Regions from separate parts of the Butyricicoccus sp. OF27-2pH9A genome, predicted to be linked through region 2. Evidence: predicted binding sites of a transcription regulator. Region 2 holds the regulator's gene; the other holds the start of a gene.
The links. The regulator HrcA, encoded in region 2, represses chaperone genes, less so after heat shock. The targets are predictions, from matches to a motif close to TGTTAGCACTCNNNNNNNNNGAGTGCTAACA.

Region 1: the regulator HrcA is predicted to act here: its motif matches at 2,057-2,087, upstream of htpG (molecular chaperone HtpG).

What each region holds. Positions count from the first base shown of each region.
Region 1 covers NZ_JAQEXK010000003.1:104,603-120,235, forward strand. Annotated here, with positions in the region: gene htpG (molecular chaperone HtpG) at 115-2,025, opposite strand; gene ung (uracil-DNA glycosylase) at 3,019-3,690, shown strand; gene cysK (cysteine synthase A) at 3,940-4,872, shown strand; gene PG722_RS04440 (S-layer homology domain-containing protein) at 5,301-6,392, opposite strand; gene PG722_RS04445 (SdpI family protein) at 6,599-7,246, opposite strand; gene PG722_RS04450 (autorepressor SdpR family transcription factor) at 7,230-7,514, opposite strand; gene PG722_RS04455 (hypothetical protein) at 7,514-7,747, opposite strand; gene rpsT (30S ribosomal protein S20) at 7,912-8,175, opposite strand; gene gpr (GPR endopeptidase) at 8,315-9,199, shown strand; gene spoIIP (stage II sporulation protein P) at 9,271-10,338, shown strand; gene PG722_RS04475 (spore germination protein) at 10,500-11,948, shown strand; gene PG722_RS04480 (Ger(x)C family spore germination protein) at 11,945-12,571, shown strand; gene PG722_RS04485 (hypothetical protein) at 12,564-13,394, shown strand; gene PG722_RS04490 (arsenate reductase family protein) at 13,546-13,881, shown strand; gene PG722_RS04495 (hypothetical protein) at 14,081-14,497, shown strand; gene PG722_RS04500 (PFL family protein) at 14,889-15,633, opposite strand, start outside.
Region 2 covers NZ_JAQEXK010000001.1:357,624-373,256, reverse strand. Annotated here, with positions in the region: gene PG722_RS01690 (citrate/2-methylcitrate synthase) at 1-915, shown strand, start outside; gene PG722_RS01685 (sugar phosphate isomerase/epimerase family protein) at 986-1,915, opposite strand; gene PG722_RS01680 (sugar ABC transporter substrate-binding protein) at 2,332-3,345, shown strand; gene PG722_RS01675 (sugar ABC transporter ATP-binding protein) at 3,575-5,080, shown strand; gene PG722_RS01670 (ABC transporter permease) at 5,073-6,056, shown strand; gene PG722_RS01665 (LacI family DNA-binding transcriptional regulator) at 6,391-7,407, opposite strand; gene PG722_RS01660 (Gfo/Idh/MocA family protein) at 7,707-8,714, shown strand; gene PG722_RS01655 (hypothetical protein) at 8,771-9,358, opposite strand; gene PG722_RS01650 (Gfo/Idh/MocA family protein) at 9,457-10,476, opposite strand; gene hrcA (heat-inducible transcriptional repressor HrcA) at 10,782-11,828, shown strand; gene grpE (nucleotide exchange factor GrpE) at 11,857-12,384, shown strand; gene dnaK (molecular chaperone DnaK) at 12,441-14,288, shown strand; gene dnaJ (molecular chaperone DnaJ) at 14,416-15,567, shown strand.

The sequences.
Region 1 (15,633 bases), on a different contig from region 2:
ATAAAATGTAGTATCGACGCAGCCGCGCCGCATCGCTATTCTCAATCCATCAATCATTCACTCTTTTATCCCAAGTATATAACTATCTATATACTAACTATATTATTATATATCTCAGGAGAGCAAATTGCAAACAGCATTTGCATAAGCCACCGGATCATCCACCGGCATACCCTCGATGAGCAGCGCCTGCGTATACAGGATATCCGCATAGGTGCTTACCTTATCCGAGCCTTCCGCCTGCAGCGCACACAGCTTCTTAAAGATCGGGTGCTCGGCATTCAGCTCCAGAACACGCTCGGCGTGTACGCTCTGACCGCCGTTGACAGCAGCCTGCTGGTTGAGCACCTTCTCCATCTCGAGCGTTACCGGGCCTTCGGCACGCAGGCAGCACGGATGGCTCTTGAGGCGGCTGGTCAGCTCGACCTTCTTAACCTTGCCCTCGAGCGCCTTGCCGAGTGCTTCGAGGACATCCTTGTTGTCCTCACTCAGCTTTTTGATCTCTTCCTTCTCGTCCTCGCTGTCCAGACCGAGGTCTGCATCCGCGATAGACTTGAATTCCTTATCGTTGTACTTAGCAAGCATCTTGACGCAGAACTCATCAATGCTGTCATCCATGCACAGCACTTCATAACCCTTATCCGACAGGGTTTCCATTACCGGCAGCAGCTTGATCTTGTCGATGGTCTCGCCGCAAGCATAGTAGATATACTTCTGGTCTTCCTTCATGCGGGAAGCGTACTCCGCGAGCGATACCAGCTTGTCCTCCGTGGAGGAATGGTACATCAGCAGATCCTGCAGCAGCTCCTTGTGCGCGCCGTACTCAACATAAGCACCGTACTTGATCTGACGGCCGAACGCTGCCCAGAACTTCTCATAATCCTCGCGCTTATCCTTCTGCATCTTGAGCAGCTCGCTCTTGATCTTCTTCTCAAGGCTCTGCGCAATGGCCTTCAAATGGCGGTCGTGCTGCAGCATCTCACGGGAGATGTTGAGCGACAGATCTGCCGTATCGACCATGCCGTGTACAAAGCTGAAATGATCAGGCAGCAGATCCGCGCATTTGTCCATGATGAGTACGCCGTTGGAGTACAGCTGCAGACCCTTCTCATAGTCCTTGGTGTAGTAGTCCATCGGCGCGTGAGACGGGATGAACAGCATTGCCGTGTACGTTACCACGCCTTCCACACTGGAATGGATGTGGCACAGCGGCGGCTGATAATCGTAGAACTTCTGCGTATAGAAGCTGTTGTAATCCTCGTCCTTCAGCTCCTTCTTGGACTTCTTCCAGATCGGAACCATGGAATTGAGGGTCTCATTCTCGGTGTACTCCTCCCACTCCGGCTTGTAGTCGTCACCTGCATCCGCCGGCTTCTCCTTCATGCGGGAGCGCGTCATATCCATCTTGATCGGGTAGCGAATGTAATCGGAATACTTCTTTACCAGACCCTGAATGCGGTACGGCTCGAGGAATTCATCGTAATTCTCGTTCTCCGTATTATCCTTGATGGTCAGTACGATCTTCGTACCGTTTTCTGCCTTTTCGCACGGTGCAACCGTGTAGCCGTCCGCACCGTCGGACTCCCAACGGTTGGCCTCGTCGCTGCCTGCCGCACGAGATACGACCTCAACATGCTTTGCAACCATAAAGGCCGCATAGAAGCCAACGCCGAACTGGCCGATGATGTCGATGTCGTCTTGCTTTTCATTTTCGTTCTTGAACGCCAGCGAACCGGAATGCGCGATCGTACCGAGGTTGTTCTCCATTTCCTCGGCAGTCATGCCGCAGCCGTGGTCCTCGATGATAAAGCGGCGGTTTGCCTTGTCGAGCGTCAGCTCAATCGGCAGGCTGTCGCGAGTGATACCGGTCTTGCCTTCCTTCATTGCATTATAGTAGAGCTTATCCGTTGCGTCGGATGCGTTGGAGATCAGCTCACGCAGGAAAATCTCCTTGTGCGTATAAATAGAGTTGATCATCAAATCGAGCAGGCGCTTGGATTCTGCCTTAAACTGCTTGGTTGCCATGATTACATACACCTCTGTGTTTGTTGTTTGGTATTAGCACTCTCAATCGTCGAGTGCCAACATTGATATAATAAGCCTATTGCGCAAAAAAATCAAGTAGGGTTTGTAAAATTCATGGTTTGTTCAAAATCGAAATTGAGAATTGGATATGCCCGAACCATGCAGGCGGTTCACCCTATTCGGGCGGAGAATTTTTCCGTGAACCACGGCGTGGAGTGCCGCTGCGCACGGCAGGCGCACAAGAGGGTAGACAACCTGCGGTTTTCCACCCTCTTGTGAATCTCCCCTTTTCCCTTAGAGGGCACGGCGGTAACGGTAGAGAGGAGACCGCTGCGAAAAAAAGAGTACGGCAGAGGATTTTTCGTTCCGCGTTGTATCCGCCTATTCGTAGTGTCGGATACCGTACTGCTACATCCAATTTGGGTCTACGCAGGCGCGGCACAACAGTGCCGCGCAACACGATTACGGGTGCATATCGCCTATATCCGTAGGATTTGGATAATCTGCACAAGCAAAAAATTTGCGCGGCACGGGTATGCCGCGCCTGCGTGGAGTAAGCCGCCTGTGTAGCAGTACGGTATCTGGCACTGCGAATAGGTAGAGGAATGGACGCGCAATGCGCGCCCCTACGGAACGGTAACCCGACTGCCGTACTCCTTTTCGGAGCGGTCTCCTCTCTACCATTACCGCCGTACTATCAAACAAAGGAAAGGTAGGAGTTCAAAGAGGAAGGGAAACCATGGGTGTCCCTTCCTTTTTGTCCCCGCGGCGGACGCCGCACGTTCCTCACCGCCGCAGCGGCGGAATCCTCGCCCGGAAATGGCGAACCACCTTCGCAGTTCGGGCACACCGGAAAACCTGTGTCTGCGACCAGTGCAGCCCGGATAGGACGAACTGTCTGCGCGATAGGACGCTCCCTATCCATTCTCAATTTTGACACACCCCCTTTCCTATGCTATACTAAAGGTAAGAAAACAATTTTGGAGTGATAGCATGGTACATCTTGGCAACGATTGGGACGAGATCCTTGCCGGTGAGTTTGAGCAGGATTATTACAAGCGCATTCGCTACTGGCTGAAAAAGGAATACGCCGAGCAGACCATCTATCCGGCGGCAGAGAACATCTTTAACGCTCTGCGGTACACGCCGTATTCCAAGGTCAAGGCCGTCATCCTCGGGCAGGACCCATATCACGGTCCTGGACAGGCGCACGGACTTTGCTTTTCGGTTCAGCCAGGTGTTCAGCCGCCTCCGAGCCTGCAGAACATCTTCAAGGAGCTGCAGAGTGATCTTGGCATTGTGCCTCCCAAGGACGGCACGCTCACCAAGTGGGCGGAGCGCGGTGTGCTCATGCTGAACACGACTCTGACCGTACGCCGCGGGCAGGCGAACAGCCACAAAAACCTCGGCTGGACGACCTTCACCGACCATATAATTGAAAAGCTGAATGAGCATGAGCAGCCGATCGTCTTTCTGCTCTGGGGCGGCAATGCCCGCAGCAAAAAGAAACTCATCACCGCACCGCAGCACCTTGTGCTCGAAAGCGTGCATCCCTCTCCTCTGTCGGCGTACAATGGCTTTTTCGGCTGCAAGCACTTCTCCAAATGCAATGCGTTTCTCGAAGCGCACGGCATCGACCCCATCGACTGGGATCTCAATCATTAAATCGTGAGCTTCCGCACCATTTTCCGGGTGCGGAAGTTTTTTTGACTTTTTTCAAAATTCCTATTGACAAACAGGAGTTTCGGTTGTATATTTAATTCATACAAAACACATATGATTAAAGTGAATTAAGGAGAGTGATCTCAATGATGATCCGGCGAATGTGTCGATGTTGCATCGACTGAGTTTTCCCATCATTCCTTATTAACATCACATTCTAATTTTTCTTAATTTTGAAAGGCGGTTTATCCCATGTCTGATATTAAAAAGAGCTTCTCCGACCTGATCGGCAACACCCCGCTGTATGCGGCTGAAAAGTTTGCAGCTAAGGCTGGCGCTAACGCGCAGGTTCTCGCAAAGCTGGAGTACTTTAATCCGGCCGGTTCCGTTAAGGATCGTATCGCAAACGCTATGATCAACGAGGCTGAGAAGTCCGGTGCACTCAAGCCGGGCGCAACCATTATCGAGCCGACCTCCGGCAACACCGGTATCGGTCTGGCAGCAGTTGCAGCCTCTCGCGGCTACCGCATCATCCTCACCATGCCGGAAACCATGAGCGTTGAACGCCGCAACATGCTGAAGGCATACGGCGCTGAGCTGGTTCTGACCGAAGGCACGAAGGGCATGTCCGGTGCGATTGCAAAGGCAAACGAGCTGGCTAAGGAGACCCCGAACAGCTTCATCCCCGGTCAGTTCGTAAACCCAGCAAACCCGGCTGCACACTACGCAACCACCGGCCCCGAGATCTGGGAGCAGTCCGGTCACAAGGTTGACATCTTCGTTGCAGGCGTAGGCACCGGCGGCACCGTAACCGGCACCGGCAAGTACCTGAAGGATCAGGACCCGAATGTCAAGGTAGTAGCTGTTGAGCCGGATACCTCCCCGGTACTGTCCACCGGCAAGGGCGGCCCGCATAAGATCCAGGGTATCGGCGCCGGCTTCGTTCCGGATGTACTCGATACCAAGGTTTACGACGAAGTTATTCGTGTAGCAAACGAGGATGCATTTGAAACCTCTCGCCAGTTCGCTCACAGCGAGGGTCTGTTCGTGGGTATTTCCTCCGGTGCTGCTCTGTGGGCTGCTGTTGAGCTGTCCAAGCGTCCGGAGAACGCCGGCAAGGTTATCGTAGCTCTGCTGCCTGATACCGGTGACCGTTACCTGTCCACCCCGCTGGTTTCTGAGTAATTTTAATTCTCAAATCCTGCAATTCTCTCCAAAAATCCATTCATCTCCAAATGTATAAAAAAGACACCTCTGCATAGCGGAGGTGTCTTTTTTATGGAAAATGAACGTAACGTTTCTCCAGTTTCCGCCCACGGATTTAACAACGAAAAACCACCCTGCGAAAGCAGGGTGGTTTCAGTCTGTCGATAAAGTCAATCTATCGTTTTTACCTTTCGTGCGGCAGCACGCATAAAATAGAATTTGCACAGCAAATTCATAATTCCCGGGGGCGTGTACCTCGGGAATTATACAAGGGACGAAAAAATGTGCCCGTAGGGCGCGGCTTTTCGTCAAGATTCGATTGAAAGCGTGGTTTCAATCGAGAGGCTGCTCGAAAAACGGAGTTTTTCGACAGCCTCAAACCACCCTGCGAAAGCAGGGTGGTTTCGTTATATCCTGGAATAATAAATTGCAGTAACCGTGCCGTCCTCGATGGAGGGATAGCAATGCCGGTAGGTACTGCCGGTGCTTGTCGGCGCATTCAGCTGATGGTACGGCTGGCTGACATCGATAGCTACGCAATCGGCAGCCGCCGGAATGCTCACTGTACCCTCACCGTCTGCGAAGGTGAACACGCCGTTCGTGTACGTTGCCGTGCGGTCGATCGCGCGTTTGCCGCTCAGCGAAACATAGCTAACGCCGCCGACTCGTCGGAAATCCGTATACTCCATCAGACCGGTATACGTCACCGAAGGATCATAGTTCTCGATCACAACATCGCAGTAATTCTGCGTGCCGATACACAGGTTGACCAGATCGCCGCGGCTCTGATACACAGCGCAGCTGCTCTGCACGGTCAAATGCGTTGCCCGATAGAGCATCACCGCCATCTCCGCACGCGTTACCTTGGAAAGCGGATTGATTTTTCCTTTCGAGCCGCCGATCACCTTAGCACCGACCAGTGCACTGACCGAAGGCTTCGCGTAATTGGAAATCCTGCTCGCATCCGAGAAGCTGCTCACCGAACCGGTGCCCAGTTTGAGCGCCGTGCGGTCAATCGTGCGTTTGAGAAACACCATTGCGTCCTGACGAGTCATGCTCTGCTGCGGCTGAAACTCACCGGTCGCGGTGCCCGCCGCTATGCCGAAGGCTTTCGCCGCGATAACCGCCTTGCTGTAATAGGCGCTGCTCGGCACATCGACAAATGAGCCGTTCGAATTGACCTGACCGTTGTCGAGCGCTTTACTCATGCCATAGGCACGGTCGAGCATAACGATGAAGTCCGCTCGGGTAATGGCGTTGCCCGGATAAAACAGATGGGTTCCGCCGCCCTTGATCACGCCTGCAACGGCAAGCGTATCAACCTCGCTGGAAGCCCACGCGTACTCTCCTGCTGTATCATAAAAGTAAACCGAGTGTTCAGGAAGATACGCATACGTCTCCGTGGTGTTCGCGCTCAGTGCATAGGCTGCCGTGATCGCGCTTACGACCACCGCAACCGCCAGCACCACAACGGTCACCAGCTTTCGCGTTCTTTTCATAATATTCTCCTTGCTCAGTGGTTATGATAGATAGGGTGTATTCCCCACCTATGTAAACTTGCTTCAAAATTATAGCACACCGTTCCCCACTTGACAAGTTAAAATATGACTAAATTTGTTGTAACCATTCTGTAATTTTAACCTTTTTATACAAGAAAAGCGCGGTTTTCCAGCAAACCGCGCTTTCAAAGTCCATTTTTCGTCTATCACTGCTGTTCTGCGCGGTACCATCGCCAGCTCAGCACAGTCGGGATAATCGTTGCCACCGCCATTGGCGCAAGCACCAGCACAAACTTTGCAATTTCGTTCGGAACGAACGAGCCTGCCGCACCGATAATACCCGCCGCAAACAGCATGCGGCCTGCCACACGATGCGTTTTCGTCCAGACAGTTTCGCTCGACAGCGTCCACGGTGTTTTGAGTCCGCAGTACCAGTTCATGCGAAACTTCGGCATAATGTTGCCGAGGCACATCACCAGCAGGCTGACGAGCAGACATACGACTGTCGGCACATCGACCGTACCCGGACGCAGTGCTTCCGCAATGCAGATGCCGCACATTGCGGTCAGGAACAGGTCGATCATGATCTGAAACCCAACATAGGCATCGGAAAATTTGTCGTAGTTCTTGCGTTTCGGGTCAAACTTCGGCAGAAAGTAAAACAGAACCGCAAACAGCGGTGCCATTCCCGCCACGATCCACAAACGCCATCTGGTTTCGTAACTCACATGACCGACAAGATCCCACTGCATGGGAATTTTCGCGGGCAGCCTGCTGTAAAACGCCGCTGTCATTGCCGCCGGCAGCAGCGACAGCACCCACGCCGTCACCTGCAGTCTACTGATTTTTTTCATTTCTGCCATCTCCTTTCAAGGCGCTGATCCATTCGAGAATCTCATCCACGACCGACATATTCAACTCATAATAAATGTACTTGCCCTGCTTGTCATCCAGTACCAGACCCGCATCCCGCAGGACGGACAGGTGATGCGAAATGGTTGCGCCCGACACCTCGAAGTGCGCTGCAATATCGCCTGCCGCCATCGGTCCGCGCCGCAGCAGCGACAGAATTTCGCGCCGCACCGGATCGCTGAGCGCCTTAAAGCTCTGCTGAAACCCCATTACTGTCCCCTCTTTCGTGCGGTAAACCACGTTTTGCGTCCGCAGACCGGACAATACAGCTGCCAGTCATTTCCCACATGCGTGCGGAAAACCAGCCGCTTCCACGGCAGATTCTGCTTCGTGCCGCAGGATTTACAAATTAAATCGCACCTTGCAAGCGCTTTTGCCTGCCAGATTACCAGTATTGCCGCTAAAATCAGCGCAATCGCGCAAATCAGAATGGTAATGTCCATTCCGTTCACCATCCTTCTCGCTATCCTGTTAATTAGATGGCCATCTAATTGTTCTCAGTATACCACAGTTTCTGCGTTTGTCAACACATTTCGATAAATATCTAAATGATGCAAAAAGAAAAACCGCAAGTTTAACTTGCGGTTTCGATGTTCTATACCAGAACTTACGCCATGCCGTTGAGCTTGGTAGTCATCTTGCTCTTCTTGTTGGACGCATTGTTCTTGTGCAGGAGGTGCTTGGCAGCCGCCTGATCGACAGCCTTGACAGCGGTCGTGTAAGCAGCAGTTGCTTCAGCCTTATCGCCGCCAGCAATCGCAGCATCAAACTTCTTCAGAGTGGTCTTGAGCTCGCTCTTAGCCATCTGGTTGTTCAGCGCCTTTACGGAGTTAACCTTAACGCGCTTCTTTGCAGACTTAATATTGGGCATTCTGAAAACACCTCCTTCGTTTTCTATTCAACAGTGATATTATTCTATCATCTTCTCACAAAAAAAGCAAGTGCTTTTTTCATTTTCTGCATAAAAACTTTTTCCTCGAAAAAACTATCCTTATAAGGAGGGATTGTGCATGGCTTTCCGCACCGATCTGGCCGTTGAGGCGATTGAAAACCATAAGTCAGCCGCTGCCCTGCCGCATGTCCGGCAGTCCGACCGCACGCTTGAGGGCTTCGCCGTACACGAGGTACGCATTCTCTCAGAGGATGCCGCCCGCGAGATCGGCAAGCCGCAGGGGCGCTATCTCACGCTTGAGCTGGATGCACTCATCCGCCGCGAGGAGGATGCGTTTCCGCGTGCCTGCAAGGCGCTCAGCACGCTGCTGCGCGAGCTACTGCCGCGTCCGAATGACGGTCCGGTGCTCATTGCCGGACTGGGCAACCGTATGATAACCCCCGATGCCATCGGTCCGCAGACCGCCGATCATGTCATTGCCACGCGGCATCTGGTCGCGCAGTCACCCGCTATTTTCGCGGACTGGCGGCCCGTTTCCGCACTGGCTCCGGGTGTGCTCGGACAGACCGGCGTCGAGACCGGCGAGGTCATCTGCGGTGTGCTCGACCGCGTGCGCCCTGCCGCTGTCATCGCCGTGGATGCGCTTGCCGCCGGTCGGCTGTCGCGGCTGCTGCGTACGGTTCAGCTGGCCGATACCGGCATTACGCCGGGTGCCGGCGTGGGAAACGCCCGTGCGGCGCTCAACAAGGAAACACTCGGCGTGCCGGTTATCGCCGTTGGCGTGCCGACCGTGGTGGACGGTGCAACGCTCGCACATGAGATCAGCAGCCAGCTCGGGCAGCCGGATTGTGAAGCGTTGGACGACCTCTCTCAGCCGGTGATGATCACCACGCGCGACATTGACCGCGAGGTCGCTGACATCTCCCGCATGATCGGATACGCAGTCAACATGGCGCTGCATCCGCATCTCAGTGTTGCCGATATCGACCTGTACCTCTCGTGACAGGTTTCGGGCATACTCGCACGCTGTACGGCGTATGATAGATAGCATGAAACAGCAAGGAGGATGGCGCAATGAAGCGGCGTAAACATCAGAAATTCCGATCGAGAGGCGGCATCCGCCTGCCTGCCGTCATCACCCTCTGTCTGGCACTGTCGCTGCTGATTTTTTCCCGGGCAGGCGGCGAGCCGATCGCGCAAAAGGCACTGACCGGTCTGGCGCACAACAGCGGCTTTGTCACCCGCGCAATGGCGCTCGAATTCGGCGTTTCGCCGGATGATACCGCCGAGGTGTACACGCCGCGCACGGCTGCCGCAGCGCGGGATGAGCAGGCGGAGAATCCGCTTGCGGAGAGCACCTATGTGCCCTCGTCCGACACCGAGAACGACAATCCGGTGCTGTCGGCCGCTGACAAGGCCGCCACGGTCTCCATCAACAACGAGACCTCGTATGACGTGGATGCGGCAGACTGTCTGGCCGCAGACGAGCATTTTTCCGCTGATGGAGATGGGCCGCAGGTGCTTATCTATCACACACACGGCAGCGAAAGCTACACGCCGGATGCCGCTTTTCCGTATACACCGACCGAGACCGAGCGCACGACCGATACCAATTATAATGTAGTGCGCGTCGGTGACGAGCTGCTGAAGGTGCTCGAGGGCAACGGCATTGAGGCCGTACATATCCGCGAAATTTTCGATTCGCCCGTGTACACCGGTGCGTATGACCGCTCGCTTGCCGTGGTTGAGGACACGCTGGCAGAATATCCATCCATCACAACCGTCATTGACGTGCACCGCGACTCGATCCTGACCGATGACGGCCGCGCCTACAAGACCTCATGCACGATTAACGGTGAGGAAACCGCACAGCTGATGCTCGTGGTCGGCACAGATGACGGCGGCCTGTATCACCCGGACTGGCAGGAGAACCTGAATCGTGCAGCATCGCTGCAGTACCGGCTCAACCGCACCTATCCGACACTCATGCGTCCGCTTAATCTGCGGACCCAGCGTTTTAATCAGCATGCAACGCACAGCGCGTTTCTGGTGGAGGTAGGTTCGTCGGGCAATACGATGACGGAAGCGCTCAAAGGGATTCGGCTATTCGGTGAGGTCTTGTCTGACGAACTGCTGAATTGAAAATGGAACACGGAGAATGGAAAATGAAGGAGTTCGCCGCAAGACGGTATTTACTAATCGCGCTACGCGCGATATCGCAATCCTTCATTCTCAATTCTCCATTCTCAATTAGCCTGCATAAACTATCGTTTTCTGTACATCCTTATTTTCGGGGTGAAACTATGGAAACGATCACATTTACCGCCGATCTGGAACGGAACATCCGCATGATGCAGGAGCTGTTCCGGAACGACGATACACTTATCATCCGGCGTGCCATCGGTCAAAACGGACTGCGCTGTGCGCTGTTTTTCTTTGACGGCATGGTAAATTCCCTTGCCATCAACCAGAGCCTTGTGCGGCCGATCCTGCGCTGTGAGCAGCCACGGCTTTCCGCCGATATACTCGCCGCCGCTGTGCTCCAGGCCGACGAATGCCGCGTGGAAACCGATATGAACAAGGTATTTGCCGCCTTTCTCTACGGCGACGCCATTGTACTGACCGACGGCGATGCACGTCCGGTGCTCGTCAACACCAAGGGCTTCGACAAGCGCAGCACCGCCGAACCGGAAAACGAGCGCGTCCTTTCCGGCCCGCGGGAGGGCTTCACCGAGTGCTTTATGCCCAATCTGGCGCTCATCCGCCGCCGCGTGAACGACCCTCGGCTAAAATTCCGGTTTATGCGCGTCGGCAGCCGCACGAACACCAATGTGTGCCTGTGCTATATTGCCGGACTGTGTGAAAACAGTCTGGTTGAGCGTCTGGAAACACGTCTGACCGCGCTCGATATCGACAGCGTGCTCGACTCCAACTATCTTGCCGAGCGCATCCGCGACCACCGCTGGTCGCCGTTTCCGACGCTCGGCACGACCGAACGGCCGGACGTTGCCGCTTCCCGTATGCTGGAGGGTCGGTGCGTCATTGTCGTGGACGGCAGTCCGGTAGCGCTCACAGCGCCGTTTCTGTTTCAGGAGTGCTTTCAGTCCAACGACGATTACTATATCAGCTTTCTGCAGGCAAATCTTTCGCGCATCCTGCGTGTCATCGGATTTGTATTCACGATCACGTTTCCCGCCATGTACGCCGCACTCATGCTCTATCACCGAGAATTAGTGCCCGCGCGGCTGCTGTTCGCTGTCTCCGCCGCACAGCGCGGCGTTCCCCTTCCCATCGGTTGGGAGATTTTGCTCATGCTGTTCGTGCTCGAGGCACTCAAGGAAGCCGGAGCGCGAACGCCCGGTGCCATGGGACAGACGATGAGCATTGTCGGCGGTCTGGTGCTCGGTGACGCGGCAGTTTCCGCGCGATTTGCCGCCGCACCGACCGTTATCGTAGTCGCTATCGCGGGTGTCACCGGTCTGATGGTGCCCAAGCTGCAGACTGCTGCCCTGTGGCTTCGCTTCGTGCTGCTCGCTGCTGCAGCCTCCTGGGGACTGTACGGCGTTGGTCTTGCACTCGGATTAACACTCGCAGCACTGTGCCGCATGCACTCGTGCTCGGTACCGTACCTGCTCAATCTGGTGCCGCGCATCTCCGCCGAGCACGAGGACACCTGGCTTCGCTATCCATGGTTTTTCATGCGCTGCGACCGCTTTGCCGTCAAACGCCCGTCGAAGGAGGAACGCCCGTGAAGCTGCTCAGATTCCTGCCGCTGCTGCTGTTGCTGTGCGGCTGTGCGAGAGAGGTTTCGCCGGTATCCGCGCTTGCGCTCGACTGCAAAAACGGTGTATACTGCCTGACCGCCGAGGTTGTGCGGCAGGACTCGCCGGATGACACCGCCGCTCCGGCTTACCTGTCCGCTACCGGAACCGATGTGACGGACGCGCTGCACAATCTGCGCAGTATCCTGCCGGGAGATCTGTATTTAAGTCATGCACAGGTGCTGCTTTTAAGTGAGGAAGCAGTTTCCGAGAGCATTCTTCCTCTGGCAGACTATCTTTGCCGCGAAAACGATGTGCGGCTCAGCCTGCGGGCAGCCGTCGTGCGGGACGGCCCTGCCGCCGAGCTGCTGGAGAACGACAACGAGGTGTACGCGCTCAGCGAGCTGCTTGACCGCTCCGCGCAGGACGGTATTCTGCCGGATATGCCGCTGTACCGCGTTACCGATGTACTGCACGCAGACGGCACAGCCATTCTTCCGGCCTTGCGCATGGATGCGTTCGGACAGACAGCACCGGCAGGTACAGCAGTGTTCAAAAACGAACGGCTGAACTGCTTTTTAGACGGTGAGATTGGCGGTGGCACCTATGCGTGAGCGGCTGTTTCCGCGGTGGTGTACGGCGCTGTTTGCCCTGCTGCCGATGAGTGAATTACTGTATCTTCCCGCCGACGGGCAGAGCGTGTACGCCGCTGCACTCGCGTGTACGGTCTGTGCACTGGCCGGTATCGGAGCGGCAAGGCTGTCCGACCGGGTTCGGCATTCGGCTCCTGCACAATGGGCGCTCGCCCTGACCTCGCTGTTTCCGCTGCTGGCATCCATCGCCCGCATGAGCATTTTCCTGCAGAAGACCGTGTTCACCGGACGCTCATGCGGCAGCACAGTTGTGCTGCTGACAGTCTGCATCCTGCTCACGGCTTCAATGGGACTCAACCGCTGTGCCATGTGGGCACTGCCGATCGCGTGGCTTACCGGTGCGGTACTCCTGCTCTCCGGTGTGCTGACACTCACGCAGCTTACGCCCGCGAACTTTTCCGCACCGACAGCAGTATTGCTGCCGCAATTCCGGCATATTCTGTACTCCCTGCTGCCGGTATCGGTCGTACTGGCGTTATCTCTGCCGGAGGACAAGCTGTCCGCAAGCGTGTCGCGTGGACTCAGCGCAGGCGGTGCATTGCTCGCACTCCTGCTGCTGCGCACAGTGCTGCTGCTTGGAGCAAACACTGCTGCCCTGCTCCCCTATCCGGCGTTCACCGCCGCCGGACTGGCTGCCATCGGTGATTTTGCCCGACATGGTGAGGTATTCTTCGCAGCGCCGCTCCTCCTGTGTGAAATCGGCCGATGCGCTGCACTTGTCTGCGTGCTGCTGTATCCGTTCACACGCACCTGCGGCGTTTTGCACCTGCGCCGACCGCAATAGGATTTGGGCAACACCGCACAATTAAAGCTGCGGTTCCTTGCGCAGGCTCCGGCTTTGCGCAAATCGCTCTTGTTCAATTATGCGGTATTGCCCTTGTTTTCCTCTCTCCGTTCTGCTATAATGCAAACAGCAGAGCAAAGGAGATTACGGCATGAATATACAGATTTTCGGCAAAAATAAGTGTTTTGACACCAAAAAAGCGCAGCGCTGGTTCAAAGAACGCGGCATTAAATTCCAGATGATCGACCTTGCGCAAAAGGGCATGTCCAAGGGTGAACTGGACAGCGTGCTGAAGGCTGTCGGTGGACTGGACAACCTGCTCGACCAGAAAAGCAAGAGTTATGCGTCGCTTTCCTACCTCGCCTACGACGAGGACAAGAAGGAAAAGCTGCTCGAGGACGGCACGCTGATGAAAACGCCAATCGTCCGCAACGGTCGTCAGGCAACTGTCGGCTACCAGCCCGATGTTTGGGAGCAGTGGGAATAACTTTTCTAAAGCCGTTCTGTACCTCAGGACGGCTTTTTCCGTGTCCGTTGTCCGCTTTAACGCCTTGTACAATTTTTCAGGTAAATGCTGTAATTTCGCAAAATATACCCTCTTTCTGTATCCGCTGTCTGATAAACTATGTTTAAGGCAACGGCATTGATTTATGCTTCTGATTTCATGCGAAAGTGAGGGAGAACTCATGAAGGGAAAAGGCAAGCGTTTTCTTGTTCTGCTGACCACCGCCAGCCTGAGTCTGAATATGCTCAGCATCAGCGCTTTTGCAGCAGAAGATTCTCCGGAGACGGACGCTGCTTTCGTTTCAGAGATCTCAAACGATGAGACCGATTTATCTGTAAACCGTCCGGATTCCGATGTTCCGGAGGTTTCCTACGAGCCGATCATTATCGACATTCCTGATGGACCGATTCCGGCTGGTGAAACCTGGGATAACGAGGCTTCGGCTACAGATATTGCAGAGAACAATATTCCAACAGCTGACAGCTTCAAGGAGCACCTGTCCGGCGGCTCATCCAAACTGTGGATAACCGTAGGGGTTGTCTCCGGTGCAGGCGTGATTTTCACTACCATGTGCCAGAAAGGCAACGAGAATCGGTAAAAACCATAAACGCCCGCTCATTTTTGAGCGGGCGTCAGTCTGTCAAAAAAGTATTATTTTAATTTTTACGCTTCGTGCGGCAGCACGCATAAAATAGAATTTGCGGAGCAAATTCATAAAAAGTCGGGGCGTGTACGCGCAGCGCGACCGAGAAGTCGCGCAAGGATAGCGCCTGACTTTTTATACAAGGGAAGAAAAAATGTGCCCGCAGGGCGCGGTTTTTCTTCAGTATTCGCTCGAAAGCGTGGTTTCGAGCGAGAGGCTGCTCGAAAAACGAAGTTTTTCGACAGTCTCACGCCCGCTCATTTTTGAGCGGGCGTCTTTTCGTCTCACAGGCATAGCATAAAAACAGCTCAGGCATTGCTGAGCTGTTTTTATGCGCTTTATGCAGTTAGTTCTTGAGGCTCTGAATCGGAGCCGGAATACGGCCTCCGCGGTTAATGAACTTCGCGGGAGAACCGGTCTTGATCGGCATGATCGGAGCCGCGCCAAGCAGACCACCGAACTCGACCATATCACCGACTCCCTTGCCGATGGCCGGGATAACACGGACAGCAGTGGTCTTGGTGTTGACAACGCCGATTGCGATTTCGTCCGCGATCAGGCCGGAGATGACCTCAGCGGTGGTGTCACCCGGAACAGCAACCATGTCGATACCAACCGAGCATACCGCAGTCATTGCTTCGAGCTTCTCAAGGGTCAGTGCGCCTGCCTGAGCCGCCGCAATCATGCCCTCGTCCTCGGAAACCGGAATGAATGCGCCGGACAGACCGCCGACACTCGAGGATGCCATAACGCCGCCCTTCTTAACGGCATCGTTCAGCATAGCGAGGATTGCGGTCGTGCCGCAGCCGCCGCAGACCTCCAGACCGACTTCCTCGAGGATACGCGCAACCGAGTCACCGATCGCCGGCGTCGGTGCGAGAGACAGGTCAACAATGCCGAACGGAACCCCCAGACGCTGGCTTGCCAGTGCGCCAACCAACTGACCCATACGGGTGATTTTGAACGCAGTTTTCTTGATCACGTCGGCAACCTCACCGATGGAGCAGTCGCCTGCACGGCGAATTGCGGACTGCACAACGCCCGGACCGGAAACGCCAACGTTGATAACGGTCTCCGGTTCACCGATGCCG
Region 2 (15,633 bases):
CGCAGTGTGCTCACGCTGGCATCCTACGACAGCAACGCGGATGATATCAGCCTGCCGAACGTGCTGCGGCAGTGCCTGATGCTGATTTCGGTCTTTCCGATGCTGGCTGTGTATTCCTATCACGCATACAATCACTACGAGTGCGGCGGCAGTATGTACATTCACTACCCGTCGGACAGTCTGTCTACTGCGTCCAACTTCCTGCGCATGCTGCGCCCGGATATGCAGTACACGCCGCTCGAGGCCAGCGTGCTCGATCTGGCGCTTGTGCTGCACATGGAGCACGGCGGCGGCAACAACTCGTCGTTCACAACACACGTTGTCACGTCCTCCGGCACGGATACCTATTCGGCTATTTCTGCGGCGCTCGGTTCACTGAAAGGCCCGAAGCACGGCGGAGCGAACTACAAGGTCGTGCAGATGTTCGAGGATATGAAGAAAAACGTGTCGGACACCACGGATGAGCAGGCAGTCGCGGACTATCTTGTCAAGCTGCTGCGCCGTGAGGCATTTGACCAGAAGGGACTCATCTACGGCATGGGCCACGCTGTGTACTCGATCTCGGACCCGCGTGCGCAGGTATTCAAATCCTTCGTCGGTCAGCTGGCGCACGAGAAGGGCAGAGATGCGGATTTCGCGCTGTACACCATGGTCGAGGAGGTGGCGCCTCGGGTTATCGCGCAGGAACGCCACATCTATAAGGGTGTGTCCGCAAATGTTGATTTTTACTCAGGTTTTGTGTATTCCATGCTGGGTTTGCCGCCGGAATTGTACACGCCGGTGTTCGCGATGGCGCGTATCGTCGGCTGGAGCGCCCACCGCTTGGAAGAGCTGATCAACACGGATAAGATCATCCGTCCGGCGTACCGCTGCGTGCAGCCTACGGAGCCTTATATTTCTCTTAAGGAACGCTAAGACTTAATATAATAAAGAAAGCAGGTGCTGTAAGCGTAAATTACAGCACCTGTTATTATAGATATAAGATTTAATTAATATTGAGCGCTTCGCGCAGCACCTGCAGACTGGCGAGATGGCCGTCGAGCATGGAGAGTGTCAAATCTTCCATTTCAAGGGAAATCTCCTCGTTGTAGCCCGACATGCGGACAACCGAGAAAAACTCCTTCCACCACTTGGCATCGTGTCCCGCGCCGACGGCAACATAGTTCCACGAGCGGCGGGCAAATGCGTCGATCGGCTTGGTATCCAGCATGCCGTTCGGCTGCCAGTAGCGGCGCTCCGGCCGCGAATCCTTGCCGTGAATATGGTAAATCGCGCCGTGCTCACCGAGCACGCGGGCCGCTTCGATCGGATCGCCACCCATCCAGAACAGGTGGGACGGATCGAGGTTCATGCCGATCATCGGACCGACAGCCTCACGCAGACGGAGCAGCGTTTCCGGGTTGTAAACCAGCTGCATACCGTGGTTTTCGAGCGCAATTCGCTCGATTCCGCAATCCTCCGCCAGCTTAACAAGGTTTTTCCATGCGGGAATCGCAACCTGATTCCACTGGTAATCCAGAATGTCCTGCGTCTCGGGCGGCCACGAGGTCGTGATCCACACCGGCGTTTTATCGCCCTCGCAGCCGACCGGCAGACCGCTCATCATAACGATCTTCTTTACTCCGAGCTGATGCGCCAGCTCGAAGGTTTTCTTGGTTACATCCATGTCCTTTTCATACGCGAGCGGGTTGCCCGAGCAGTTGAGCGCGCACAGCTCCAGCCCCTTTTTACGCATGGCGTCATACCATTTTTCGCGGGCGGTCTTGTCGCTTACCAGAAGGTCGAGGTCACAGTGCGGCGCACCCGACCAGTTGCCGGTGCCGATTTCAATAGCGGCAATTTTCTGCTCCACGCAGAAGTCGAGCATCTGCTCATAGGGCATATCCAGCGTGCAGGTTTTGATAGCAAGCTTCATTTTCACATTCCTTCTCTCTTGTATGGTGCGGTGACTTTTTATTCGGTGTACTGTAATTTTACCACATTGTAACCTTTTCGTGCAAGACATCTATCCAAAATATGCCCAAATCCGCCTGCATTTTACCGTGAATTTATGGGAAAATTGCCGTAAAAACTGCAAAAATGCACAATGCACATAACGGGTTTTTCGAACGGCAAAGCGGAAAGCTGTTAATCTGCACAAGGAAGATGGTGTCGAACTAACCACTTCCAACAAAAATGACAAGAAAGGCTTGTCAAACCAGTAAGATTGCATTAAAATATTACCAGAACGTTGGAGCGTTCCTAAGTCCCGCACAAGGCGGGGACCGACAGGCGGAACGGCAGGGCAGAGAAACCCGCCCGCTCCGCACGAAAAAGGAGAGAGGTTTTATCATGAAGAAGAGATTACTTGCTATGCTGATGACCGGTGCTATGGTTGCAAGCCTTGCAGCTTGCGGCGGCGGTTCTTCCACCCCGTCTACGGACGACAAGACCGGCGGCGATAAGGCGCAGAGCGGTTCCGGCTGCTCTGTTGACGTTATCCTGAAGACGACTGCTTCCGAGTACTGGAGCTACGTTAAGGCTGGCGCTGAGGCTTACTCCAAGGACAACCCGGACGTAAAGGTTGAGGTTAAGGGCGCTACCTCCGAGACCGCTTACGACGAGCAGCAGAATATGATCGAGACCGACCTGAACTCCGGCGCATACGATGCATTCGTTATCGCTCCGCTGCAGGCTGACCTCGTTAAGACCCTGATCGCTGGCCAGACCGCACCGATCGTTGCTGTTGATACCAACATCGACGCACCTGAGGTTCTGTCCTTCGTAGGCACCGGCAACGAGGATGCTGCTGCAATGGGCGGCAAGGCTGCTGTTGAGGCTGCTAAGGCTGCTGGCTGGGATAAGGTTCAGGCAATCGCAATTTCCGGTGTACAGGGCGACGGCACTGCTACCGCTCGTCTGACCGGTTATGAGAAGGGCGTTACCGAGGCTGGTGGCGAGTTCCTGAAGGACGAGATCCAGTACGCTGACGCTGTTGCTGATAAGGCTGCTACCTCGATGGAAGCAATCATGCAGAACCATCCGAAAGGCGTCGCTATCATCGTCTGCAACAACGACGATATGGCTATGGCTGCTGCTCGTGCTGCAAAGGGCAACGCTGCTTACGAGAAGACCATCTTCGTTGGTTTCGACGGCATCCAGTCCGCTTGCAACGCTATCCTGTCTGGCGAGGAGACCATGTCCGTTGCTCAGGAAGCATACGACATGGGCTACAAGGCAGTTGAGGCTGCTGTAAAGGCTGTTAACGGTGAGAAGCTGGAGAAGTTCATCGACTCCGGTTGCTCCGTTGTCAACAAGGATAACGCTCAGGAGCGTCTGGATACCCTGAAGGGCTACATCGGCTAAGCAATCCATCCCACACGCTTGTGGTTTTCCATTAGTTCCAGCATTTAAGTGAACGAGAAGAAACCCCTGCTCGATTTTAATCTCTGCAGGGGTTCTCTTTTCAAACATGCTCCCGCGGACAAGAAATGGTAAAGAGCTTGCACTAGGCAGGCTTTTCCTTAGGAAACTGAACCGAGAACAGTTTACTTTGTCCCGCACTTCATCTCGGAGAAGAAAAGGTGATATGCAAATGAGTGAATACGTAGTAGAACTGAAAAACGCGACCAAGCGTTTTCCGGGCGTAGTGGCTCTGAAAAACATGCAGCTTTCCGTCAAGCCGGGCGAGATCCTCGGCCTGATCGGTGAGAACGGCGCAGGTAAATCTACGCTGATCAAGGTGCTGACTGGTGTACATCAGGCAGATGAGGGTCAGATTTTCGTAGACGGCGTCGAGCAGCATTTTAAGGACCCGAACGATTCGGCAGCGGCTGGCATCGCGTGCGTATATCAGGAGCTTAATATTGAGAAGCTGCTGAGCATTACTGACAACATTTTCATCAACAAGTGGATTAAAAAGGGTACTCTGCTGGATTACCCGACCATGCACAAAAAGGCAAAGGAAGTTATGGCTTCGCTCGGTCAGGACGTAGATCCGACCAAGCCGGCAGGTAACTTTGGTATGGGCGTACAGCAGATGATCGAGATCGCAAAGGCGGTTCTGATCAACGCAAAAATGATTATTATGGACGAGCCGACCTCCTCTCTGGGCGAGAAAGAGGTTGAGCAGCTGATGAAGACGTGCCGTGAACTGAAGGCACGCGGCATCGGCATCGTCTTTGTATCCCATAAGCTGGAGGAGCTGTTCGAGCTGTGCGACCGCGTTGAGGTTATCCGTGACGGTGAGTTCATCGCAACCAAGCCGATCGATCAGTGGGATAATGACTCCCTGATCACCGCAATGGTAGGTCGTTCGCTGGACAACCAGTTCCCGAAGGAATTCGGCACCAAGTCCAAGGAGCCGATGCTTGAGGTTGACAGCGTTGTTGAGGCAGGCGTCCTGAACAATGTATCCTTCAAGGCATACGGCGGACAGATTCTGGGCTTTGCAGGTCTGGTCGGCGCTGGCCGTACCGAGATTATGCGCGCGATTTTCGGCGCAGATCCGATCGACAGCGGCAAGATCAAGATCAAGGGCAAGGAAGTATCGATTAAGTCTCCGCGTCAGGCTATCAAGCATGGCATCGCGTTCCTCACCGAGGACCGTAAGGGACAGGGTCTGGTACTGGCTCAGACCATTCGCACCAACCTGATTCTTGCTAACATGAAGGGCTTCTCTTCGGGCTTGTTCCTCAACGAAAAGAAGATTCTCGAGGCAGGCGAGCAGAACATTGCGTCGCTGCGCATCAAGACCCCGTCGATCGACGAGATCGTAGGCCAGCTGTCCGGTGGTAACCAGCAGAAGGTCGTAATCGGCAAGTGGGTCAACACGGATGCAGAGATCTTTATCTTTGACGAACCGACCCGTGGTATCGACGTCGGCGCAAAGGTCGAGGTGTACAATGTAATGAACAGCCTTGTCAAGCAGGGCAAGTGCGTTATCATGGTATCTTCGGAAATGCCTGAGATCCTCGGCATGTCCGATCGCGTAATCGTAATGCGCGGCGGCGAAGTAATGGCCGAAGTAGACCGTGACAGCGAACATTTCAATCAGGAAGACCTTATGAAGGCAGCTTGGGGAGGTAAATTAGATGACTAAATCGAAGAAATCCAGCAGTTTGATGTCTTATGCTGGTACTTTTGGCGCACTGGTAATCCTTTGTGTAGTTCTGGCGATCGCTTCGCCGAACTTCTTTAAGTATTCCAACATGATGTCTGTTCTCAAGCAGACCTCGTTCAATGCACTGGTATCCACCGGTATGCTGCTCTGCCTGATCACCGCCGGCATCGACCTGTCCGTAGGTGCGAACGCAACGTTCGCTGCCTGCCTTGCCGGTATGCTGGTTAACAAGGGCATGAACAACCCGGTTCTGCTGCTGGTTGTTGCCATCGTTGGCGGCACCTTGATCGGTTGGATCAACGGTATGCTTCTTACCCGTCTGCACCTGCCGCATCCGTTCGTATCTACCCTCGGTATGAAGAACGTACTGTGGGGCGGTGCGCTGATCATCACCAACTCTCAGATGGTATCCTTCTCCGGTAACGATGCAGTTATGTGGCTGGGCTCCAAGACCTTTGGCGGCTTCCCGGTATCCTTCATCGTAGTAATCGTTATCTACATCATCATGCACATCCTGCTCACCAAGACCGCTCTGGGCCGTTCCATCTACTGTGTAGGCGGCAACCCGGAAGCAGCTCGTCTGTCCGGTATCAACTCCGCTAACGTGCTGACCTTCTGCTACACCCTGTCCGGTTTCATGGCAGCTCTGGCTGGTATCGTATCCATCGGTCGTTCCGGTATCTGCAACGGCGTTAACGCTATTCAGCCGTACGATACCGACGCAATCGCAGCCTGCATCATCGGCGGCGCATCCTTCATGGGCGGCAAGGGCACCATGGTTGGTACCATGCTCGGCGCGCTGATCATCGCTGTTCTGCGTAACGGCTTCTCCCTGCTGTCCGTTTCTTCGGCAGTACAGAACCTCGTACTCGGCCTGGTTATCATCGGCGCCGTACTGCTCGACGTTACTCGTGAGCGCATGGCTGCTAAGGCTCGCCGTTTGGCTGCTAAGTAATCAGTCCGCGCATATCAAACAAAAAAGAGTCGCTGTAAAGCGGCTCTTTTTTTGCGTGAATTTGGATTGATTTATTCGGCACGAAGTTTGCAGAGAGTGCTGCGCCCTTTCCGGGCGGGGATAGGGAACGGCAGAGAATTTTTTATGCCGTAGGGGAGCACAGTGTGCTCCCCTACGGCATATTCGCAGTATCAGATAAATTACTGCTGCACATACGGTTTCATCTCCGCTGCGAATTTTATCCTCATTGGTATCATCTTTATTGTATATTCATAGGGCGAGGTGCCCTCACCCGCCGTTTATCCGATTTGCACCATGATAATGAAATCTCCCTCTACAGCATTTCCTGCGTGATCAACCGCAGATCGGTATAATACAGCTCACGCTTCGGCTTCACGCCGCGCAGCAGCATTTGATACATCGCCAACACCGCGTGGAACGACTCCTGCGAGAATGACTGACCGATCACGAAATCCACCGTTCCCTCGCGCAGATACCGCTTCGCGGTGGGCGTGAGGTCGTTGCAGACGATATGCGGACGGGTGGTGCGCCGCGCTTTTCGGATGCCCGCGATGCAGCCGGAGAGCGGCTGGCAGGCCATATAGACGGCGTGCAGGCGGCTGTCGGCCTGAAGCGCCTGCGCGACGAGTTCACCGGTGAGTTCAGGCATTTCGTTGGTTTCGATCACGCGGTAGGCATCTTCGGAGAAACCCAGCTCGAGCAGACGGCGGCAAAAGCCGTCCACGCGGCCTTTGTGGGCCTCCATACGCAGGTTGCCGGTGACAATGAGAACGTGCTCGGGCGGCCGGATGAGCCGCGCCATGACACCGGCGGCGATAGCGCCTGCGCGGACAAGATCCTGTCCGGCGTGGCACAGACGGCCGCTGTGCGGCACATCGGCATCATAGGTGATGACGGTCACGCCGTTCTGCACTGCCTGCTCGATGGCGGCGCGGACCTCCGGCGTATTCTCGGCACGGATGATGAGTCCGTCCACGCCGGAACGAATCTGTTCGTCCATCGCGCGGAGCAGCTCCTGCATGGTCATGGTGCGCAGCGGCTGCTCGGTCAGTATAAACGCCGGATCGGCGATATAGCGCAGCGCCTTGCGAATGCCGCTGACGATCTGCCGGTTGAAGTGCCCGTCCGTCCATTGCGGAATGAGAATAGCCGCTTGCCTGCAATCTGCCGATTTCAGCGGCACTGGAGGCTGATAGCCGAGTTTTTCTGCGGCACGGACAACTTTTTCGCGTATCATTGGATTGACGTTGGGGCGTCCGTGCAGCACACGGTCCACCGTGCCGCGCGACACACCGGACAGCTCTGCGATTTTTTGTATGGTAACTGCCATTGACACATTCTCCTTTTCTACTTCAAAGTATAGGGGAGAGCAGCGCTGACGTCAAGTATAACTACGCACAGTGCACAATCAAAAATGCACTGTCATCTGCTTTTGAGCCTTCATTTTGCCATAAATTTGCGGTGCTTTTTTAGGCAGGCTACCAATGTTTTGGTAGGATGGTTGACCGTGACGGCGGGATTGCGGTACAATGTATGTAATGAAGAAAAAAGTGTGAAAAAACGCGGGAATCCGCGAGTATTAACGAGATTTTAAGTGATTATTCTTGCTGTTAAAAGGAGAGGATCAGCATGCTGAATATTGGTGTTATTGGCTGCGGCGCAATTGGCCGCGATCACATTCGACGCCTGACGGACATTGTTCCGGGCTGTCAGGTTGTTGCCTGTGCAGACTATTTTGAAGAAGCTGCGATTAAGATTGCAGCGCAGTATGAAGGCATGAAGGCATACAAGACCGGCGAGGAGCTGATCGCAGCACCGGAGGTGCAGGCGGTCGTTATCACCTCGTCCGACCCGAGCCACGCAGGCTATGTGCTCGAGGCTCTTAAAGCGGGCAAGCAGGTGTTCTGCGAGAAGCCGCTGGCACAGAGTGCCGCCGACTGCGAGAAAATCATCGCGGCCGAGACCGCACACGGCAAGCGTTTGGTACAGGTCGGCTTTATGCGCCACTATGACCGCGGCTACGCCGAGATGAAGCGCATCATTGACTCCGGTGAGCTGGGTGCGCCGCTGATGATTCACGCGTGCCACCGCAACGTGTCTCAGCCGGACGGCTTCCAGACCGAGATGGGCGTTTCCAACGTTGCAATCCATGAGCTGGACATATGCCGCTGGCTGCTCGGCGATGAGTATAAGAGCGGTCAGGTGCTCAAGGTGCGCCAGTCCGCGTGCTCTACCAAGGGTTACGACAACCCGCAGATCGTGCTGCTGGAAACCCAGTCCGGTGCTCGCATTGACGTAGAGGTTCAGGTTGCGGACGCTTACGGTTACGACATCCAGTGTCAGGTCGTCTGCGAGAAGGGCACAGTCAACCTGCCTGATCCGTATGCGGTTGTCAAGCGCTCGAACGCAACCCGTTCGTTCCCGATCCTGACCGACTGGAAGGACCGCTTTATTGAAGCCTATGACATTGAGCTGACCCATTGGGTCAAGACCCTTGCGGAGAAGGGTGAGCCGGATGGCCCGTCCGCATGGGACGGCTATGCTGCCTGCGTCGCAGCAGACACGCTCAACCGTTCCCGCGGCACGAATCAGTTCCTGCCGATCGAGATGATGGATAAACCTGCTCTCTACAAATAATCTCTCATATAAAAGAAAAAGGACCGTTTGGACGGTCCTTTTTCTTTTATATTGGGTTATACGGTCAGCTTTTCCGCTTGATATGCGGCACGGATAAACAGGGCAAGCAGCACAAGGCTGGCAATCTGCGAGAGAAAAATCGGAATGGAAGTTGGCAGCATGCGCAGCAAAATGTTGATAAGGGAAAGATAAAAGCACCAGCGAATACGCTTGGGCGGAAAGTCGTAGCCGCGCTCTGTACAGACATCGTCCAGTCCGGTGTACAGCCAGAACTGCGAGACATAGGATGCGATCACACCGGCAAGTGCGATCAGGCTGAACAGCAGATAAAACGTGCTGGGTGTATACGGCGGCGTGTCGCTCGGAACGAGCGTCATGGCCAGCAGGCCGACAACGGTTGCCGCCACGCTGAGCACAGTGGCTGTGAACGCACGCTGCAGGCGCTCGGACACGCGGCTGAACCGGTAAAACGGATAAAACTGCACGAGGGTGCAGAATATACCGAGAATGCCGGTAACGGTGAGCACTGCACCGTTTGTACCGTTCAAAGTGACGGAGCCGCCGAGTTGTCCAAGCACCAGTGAAACGGCGCTGCACAGCCAGAACATGGAAAGCCAGCGGGCAATGGGAATGTTGTTGTTCATAATCTCTACCTCCTTGCCATTATAATAGCAGAGAAGATGAAAATATGCAAGAAAAAGCAGAGCCTTTCGGCTCTGCTTTTGTGCGATTTTACAATATATTAATACTGTACCTGAACCGGCTTACCGGAGTGGAACGAATCCGTAATCGCGTAGGTAACGAGGGTTGCCTTGGTGCCGTCGTAAACGGTCAGCTCGGGCTTGCGGTCCTTCTGGATGCAGTCGATGAAGTCCACCATTTCGAGCAGGTACGCCTCTGCGAAACGCTGCGGGAAGTTCTCGACGATCTCCTGACGGGCACCGTACTGATCGTAAACCATTACACGGTCCTTCCACGGTACACCGGCTACGCGGATATGCGCTTCGGTGCCGACGATTTCGGTCTCGGTGTGGTAACCGTGCGGCGCAGTACGGCCAACGTGCAGGAAAGCGACCGTGCCATTGTCAAACTTGAGCATTGCCATGCCGGTCTCGGTGTCACCGTTCTCGGCAAACTCGGGGTGCTTAAAGTTGGTGCCTGCGGCGTAAACCTCGGTAACCTCACCGCCGAGGAACCAGCGCATCAGGTCAATGTCGTGCGAAGCCGCGTCGATGAAGATGCCGCCCGAGGTCTTGGAGAACTTGATGCAGCTCTCGACCAGAGCTTCCGGGTCAAGGCCGGTAGCCTTTACCAGATACGGCTTGCCGATGCGGCCTGCGTTGATCTGTGCCTTTGCATCCGCATAGGACGGATCGTAGCGGCGCATAAAGCCAAGGAAGAAGATCTTGTCCGGGTGACGTTCAACAGCAGCCTCAGCGCGCTTGCACTCCTCAAGCGAGCAGCCGAGCGGCTTGTCGGTGAAAACGTGCTTGCCTGCGTCGAGCGCGTACTCGATCATCCAGCAGTGCTCCGGAGAGGAGGAGACGATAACGACAGCTTCGATGTCTGCCTCGTCAACCATTTTCTTGTAGTCCGTGGTGGTGTACTCTACCTTGAGGTAGTCCTTCGCCCAGTCCAGCTCCTTCTGCTCGAGCGAGCAGGCAGCGACCAGCTTGCAGCCGGGAATCTTGAACGCGAGATTCTGCGCGTGTACCGAACCGAGACGGCCCAAACCGACGATGCCAACTTTGATTTCCTTCATGTTTTTTCTCCTTTTTATAGAGCGGATTTTCTCTCTACGGCAATCGAACGATTGCCTGTCTCTCTCTCATACTAATTCTATCACTGCGTGGACGCGAACGCAAGGAAAAACGACCAAATCAGAGCGTTTTTTATACGGTGAAAACTGGCATTTCAGCACTCGGCAGGCGGGTGTGATAAAATTCCGATGATCATTTCATAAATTGTTCACAAACAGCACTTGACTTTGCCCGTATGTGGTGGTAAATTAAGTTTAGCACTCAGGGAGATGGAGTGCTAACAACCGAAAGAAAGGAGTCTGCTTCGGTGGAGCTTTCGGAACGTAAAAAGCAAATACTCAAAGCCATTATCGGCGATTACATCCGCACGGCTGAGCCGGTCGGCTCCAAGGCATTGACCGAGGGACACGAGCTGCCGTTCTCGTCCGCCACCATCCGCAATGAGATGAGTGAGCTGGAGGACATGGGCTATCTCGAAAAGCCGCACACCTCTGCGGGACGAATCCCCTCACCGCAGGGCTATCGACTGTATGTGGATGAACTGATGGAGCGTCCGGCCGACAATGCGGAGGACGGAAACGCACTGCAGAACAGCGTGCTTACCAAGGTACGGGAGCTTGACCACCTCATTCAGGAGGCCGGCAAGCTGCTCACCAGTCTGACGAATTACGCGTCGGTTGCTATCACACCGGCCATGACGCAGATCGCCATCCGGCAGTTTGAGATCATCGCAGTCGATAAGATGAATTTCGTAATCGTAGTAGTTACGGATTCGGGCACGGTCAAGAACAAAATGGTCCGCACGGTGGCTGAGGTCTCCAAGGATGAGGCCGAGCTGCTCACCTATGTGCTCAACCAGACGCTGACCGGACTGCCGCTCTCGAGCATCACCGCCGAGCGATTCGACATTGTGCGCCGCGCCGCGGGATTGACCGCGCTGCTCGCTCCGGTAGCCGAGTACATCGCAGAGCTGATCACCGAGCTGAGCGACCAGAAGGTTTACCTCGACGGTGCCAGCAAGCTGCTGCGTTTTCCGGAGTACCGCGATACGAAAAAGGCGCAGACGCTGCTCGATTACATGGAGGACGACCGCAAGCACCTGCTGCCGGCCACCCGCAAGATCGACGGCATCCAGTTCTTCATCGGACCGGAAAACGGCGAAAACCCGCTGAGTGAAACCTCGGCGATCTACGCAAAATACGATATCGGCAAGATCGGTCAGGGCGCGATCGGCATCGTGGGCCCGACCCGCATGGATTACGCCAAGCTGTCCGCACAGCTCAGCCGCTTCGCAAAAGGGCTGAACAAACTGATCGCCGAGACATTTTTAGATGAAAAAGACGGAAATCACTGATTTCCTGTAAACGGAGGCACAAAACGACATGAGCAAAAAGACAAAGCCGGAGGCGGAAGAGCAGGAGCAGGTAAAGACCGAGGCTCCTACAGAGGAGACCGCCAAGGCTGAAGCAAAGCCCGCGACGGACTGGGAAGCCAAGTATAACGACCTGAACGATCGTTATCTCCGCATGGCGGCGGAATACGATAATTTCCGCAAGCGCAGCCAGCGTGAGCGCGAGCAGGCGTACACCGATGCCGTCAGCCGCGCCGTAACCGCACTGCTGCCGACCTACGATAACCTCGAGCGGGCGCTCAAGGCAGAGACCGCCGACACCGAATATAAAAAGGGTGTCGAGCTGACCATGACGCAGCTGACCGAAAGCCTCAAGGGCATTAACGTCACCGTCATTGACGCTGCTGCAGGCACCGCATTCGATCCGAACTTCCACAACGCGGTTATGCACGTTGAGGATGAAAAACTCGGTGAGAATGTCATCGCAGAAACCTTCCAGCAGGGCTTCCAGATTGGCGATAAGGTTATTCGCCATGCGATGGTGAAGGTTGCAAACTGATTACTAACTACTAATTAAAGTAAACAAAATCCTATCATTTAAGGAGTGTATTTATTATGGGTAAGATCATTGGTATTGACCTTGGTACGACGAACTCTTGTGTATCTGTTATGGAGGGCGGCGAAGCCGTAGTCATCCCTAACGCTGAGGGTGCGCGCACCACTCCGTCTGTTGTTGCATTTTCTAAGGACGGCGAGCGTATGATCGGTCAGGTCGCTAAGCGCCAGGCTGTAACCAACGCAGACCGCACCATTATTTCCATCAAGCGCCACATGGGCACCGACTACCGCGTAAACATCGACGGCAAGCCGTACTCCCCGCAGGAGATTTCCGCTATGATCCTGCAGAAGCTGAAGGCTGACGCAGAAGCATACCTCGGCCAGCCGGTAAATCAGGCGGTTATCACCGTTCCGGCTTACTTCTCCGACTCGCAGCGTCAGGCTACCAAGGATGCTGGCAAGATCGCAGGTCTGGAAGTTCTGCGTATCATCAACGAGCCGACCGCTGCTGCACTGGCTTACGGCGTAGATAAGGAATCCGAGCAGAAGATCATGGTATACGACCTCGGCGGCGGTACGTTCGATGTATCCGTTCTGGACATCGGCGAGGGCGTTCTGGAGGTTCTGTCCACCGCAGGTGATACCCACCTCGGCGGTGATGACTTCGACCAGCGCATCATCGACTGGATGGTTGACGAGTTCAAGAAGTCCAACGGCATTGACCTGTCGAACGACCGTATGGCTATGCAGCGCCTGAAGGAAGCTGCTGAGAAGGCGAAGATCGAGCTGTCCGGCATGAGCCAGACCTCCATCAACCAGCCGTACATCACGGCTGACGCTACCGGTCCGAAGCACCTCGAGCTGACCCTGACCCGTGCAAAGTTCAATGAGCTGACCGCAGACCTCGTTGAGCGCACCATGGGTCCGGTTCGTCAGGCTATGAGCGACGCTGGTCTGTCCGCTTCCGATCTGTCCAAGGTCCTGCTGGTTGGCGGTTCCACCCGTATCCCGGCTGTACAGGAGGCTGTTAAGGGTATCACCGGCAAGGAAGGCTTCAAGGGCATCAACCCGGACGAGTGCGTAGCAATCGGCGCATCCATTCAGGGCGGCGTTCTCGGCGGCGAGGTCAAGGACGTGCTGCTGCTCGACGTAACTCCGCTGTCCCTCGGTATTGAGACCCTCGGCGGCGTATGCACCAAGCTGATCGACCGCAACACCACCATCCCGACCAAGAAGAGCCAGATCTTCTCCACCGCAGCTGACAACCAGCCGTCCGTTGAGATTCACGTTCTGCAGGGCGAGCGCGAGATGGCTGCAGGTAACAAGACCCTCGGCCGTTTCACCCTCGACGGCATCGCTCCGGCACCGCGCGGCATTCCTCAGATCGAGGTTACCTTCGATATCGACGCAAACGGCATCGTAAACGTATCCGCTAAGGACCTCGGCACCGGCAAGGAGCAGAAGATCACTATCACTGCATCCACCAATCTGTCTCAGGACGAGATCGACAAGGCAATGCACGAGGCTGAGCAGTACGCTGAGCAGGATAAGAAGAACAAGGAAGCAGTTGAGGTTCGCAACAACGCTGAGCAGCTGGTATTCCAGTCCGAGAAGGCACTGACCGATCTGGGCGACAAGCTGTCCGCAGATGAGAAGGCAGGCGTTCAGGCTGAGATCGAAAAGGTTAAGGAAGCGCTCAAGGGCACCGATACCGATATGATCAAGGCTGCAACCGAGGGCCTGTCCAAGAAGTTCTCCGATCTGGCCGGCAAGATCTATCAGCAGCAGGCACCGCAGGGCGACCCGAACATGGGCGGCGCTCAGGGTGCAGGCGCACAGGGCGGTCAGCAGGGCGACTTTGTAGACGCTGACTTCACCGAGGTTAAGGACGACGACAATAAGTAATAAGCAAGAGTGAAGATAGAAGAGTGAAGAGTGGAGAGAAAAACTCCTCACTCTTCACTCTCCACACTCCACTCTAATGGAGAGGCGCACTTTGGTGCGCCTATCCCTGTGTATAGGATGATTTTTTATGGCTGATAAAAGAGATTATTATGAAGTGCTCGGCGTACAGAAGGGCGCAAGTGATGATGAGCTGAAAAAGGCATACCGCAAGCTGGCGCGCAAGTACCACCCGGACCTCAACAAGGATAATCCGGAGGCTGCGGATAAGTTCAAGGAAGTGAATGAGGCGTATGAGGTGCTTTCTGACAAGGAGAAGCGCGCCAAGTACGACCAGTTCGGCTTTGCCGGCGTTGACCCGAGCTACGGCGGCGGCGCCGGTGCGGGCGGCTACGGCGGCGGCTTTGACATGGGCGATCTGGGCGACCTGTTCGGTTCGTTCTTCGGCGGCGGCTTTGGCGGCGGACGGTCTTCGCGCCGCAATGCACCGCAGCGCGGCGAATCCATCCGTCAGACGGTGATCCTGTCCTTCGAGGAAGCCGCATTCGGCTGTGAGAAGGAGATCACGGTCGAGCGCATCGAATCCTGTGATGACTGCGGCGGCACAGGTGCCGCAAAGGGCACCACGGCGGAGACCTGTCCGAACTGCCGCGGCACCGGCGTTGTTACGCAGACCCAGCGCACGCCGCTCGGCATGTTCCAGACGCAGGGTGCCTGCCCGAACTGCCGCGGCACCGGCAAGATCATCAAGAAGCCGTGTCCGAAGTGCGGCGGTCAGGGCCGTGTCCGCAAGACCCGCAAGTTCAAGGTCAACATTCCGGCAGGTATCGACGATGGTCAGTCCATCCAGCAGCGCGGTCAGGGCAATGCAGGCGTGAACGGCGGTCCCGCAGGCGATCTGTTCGTAACGGTTGCCATCCGTCCGCATCCGATCTTTACCCGCAACGGCTCGGATGTACATGTCGATATTCCGATTTCGTTCGCACAGGCCGCACTCGGCGATACGCTGCAGGTGCCGACCATCGACGGCCGCATCGAGTACAAGATTCCGGAAGGCACGCAGACCGGCACGACGTTCCGCATGCGCGGCAAGGGCATTCAGAATGTCAACGGCCGCGGTCGCGGCGACCAGTATGTCCGGGTAAACATCGAGGTGCCGAAGAACCTGTCCGAAAAGCAGAAAAAGCTGCTGCGCGAGTTCGAGGAAACGTCCACAGACGAGAATCAGGTAAAGCGCAAGAGCTTCTGGGATAAGGTAAAGGACGCACTCAAGGATAAATAATTAAAGGAACATTGCTTTTTGAACAAATTCGGTAAACTGGAGCTTGTGCGCTGACCGGGAGGTCGG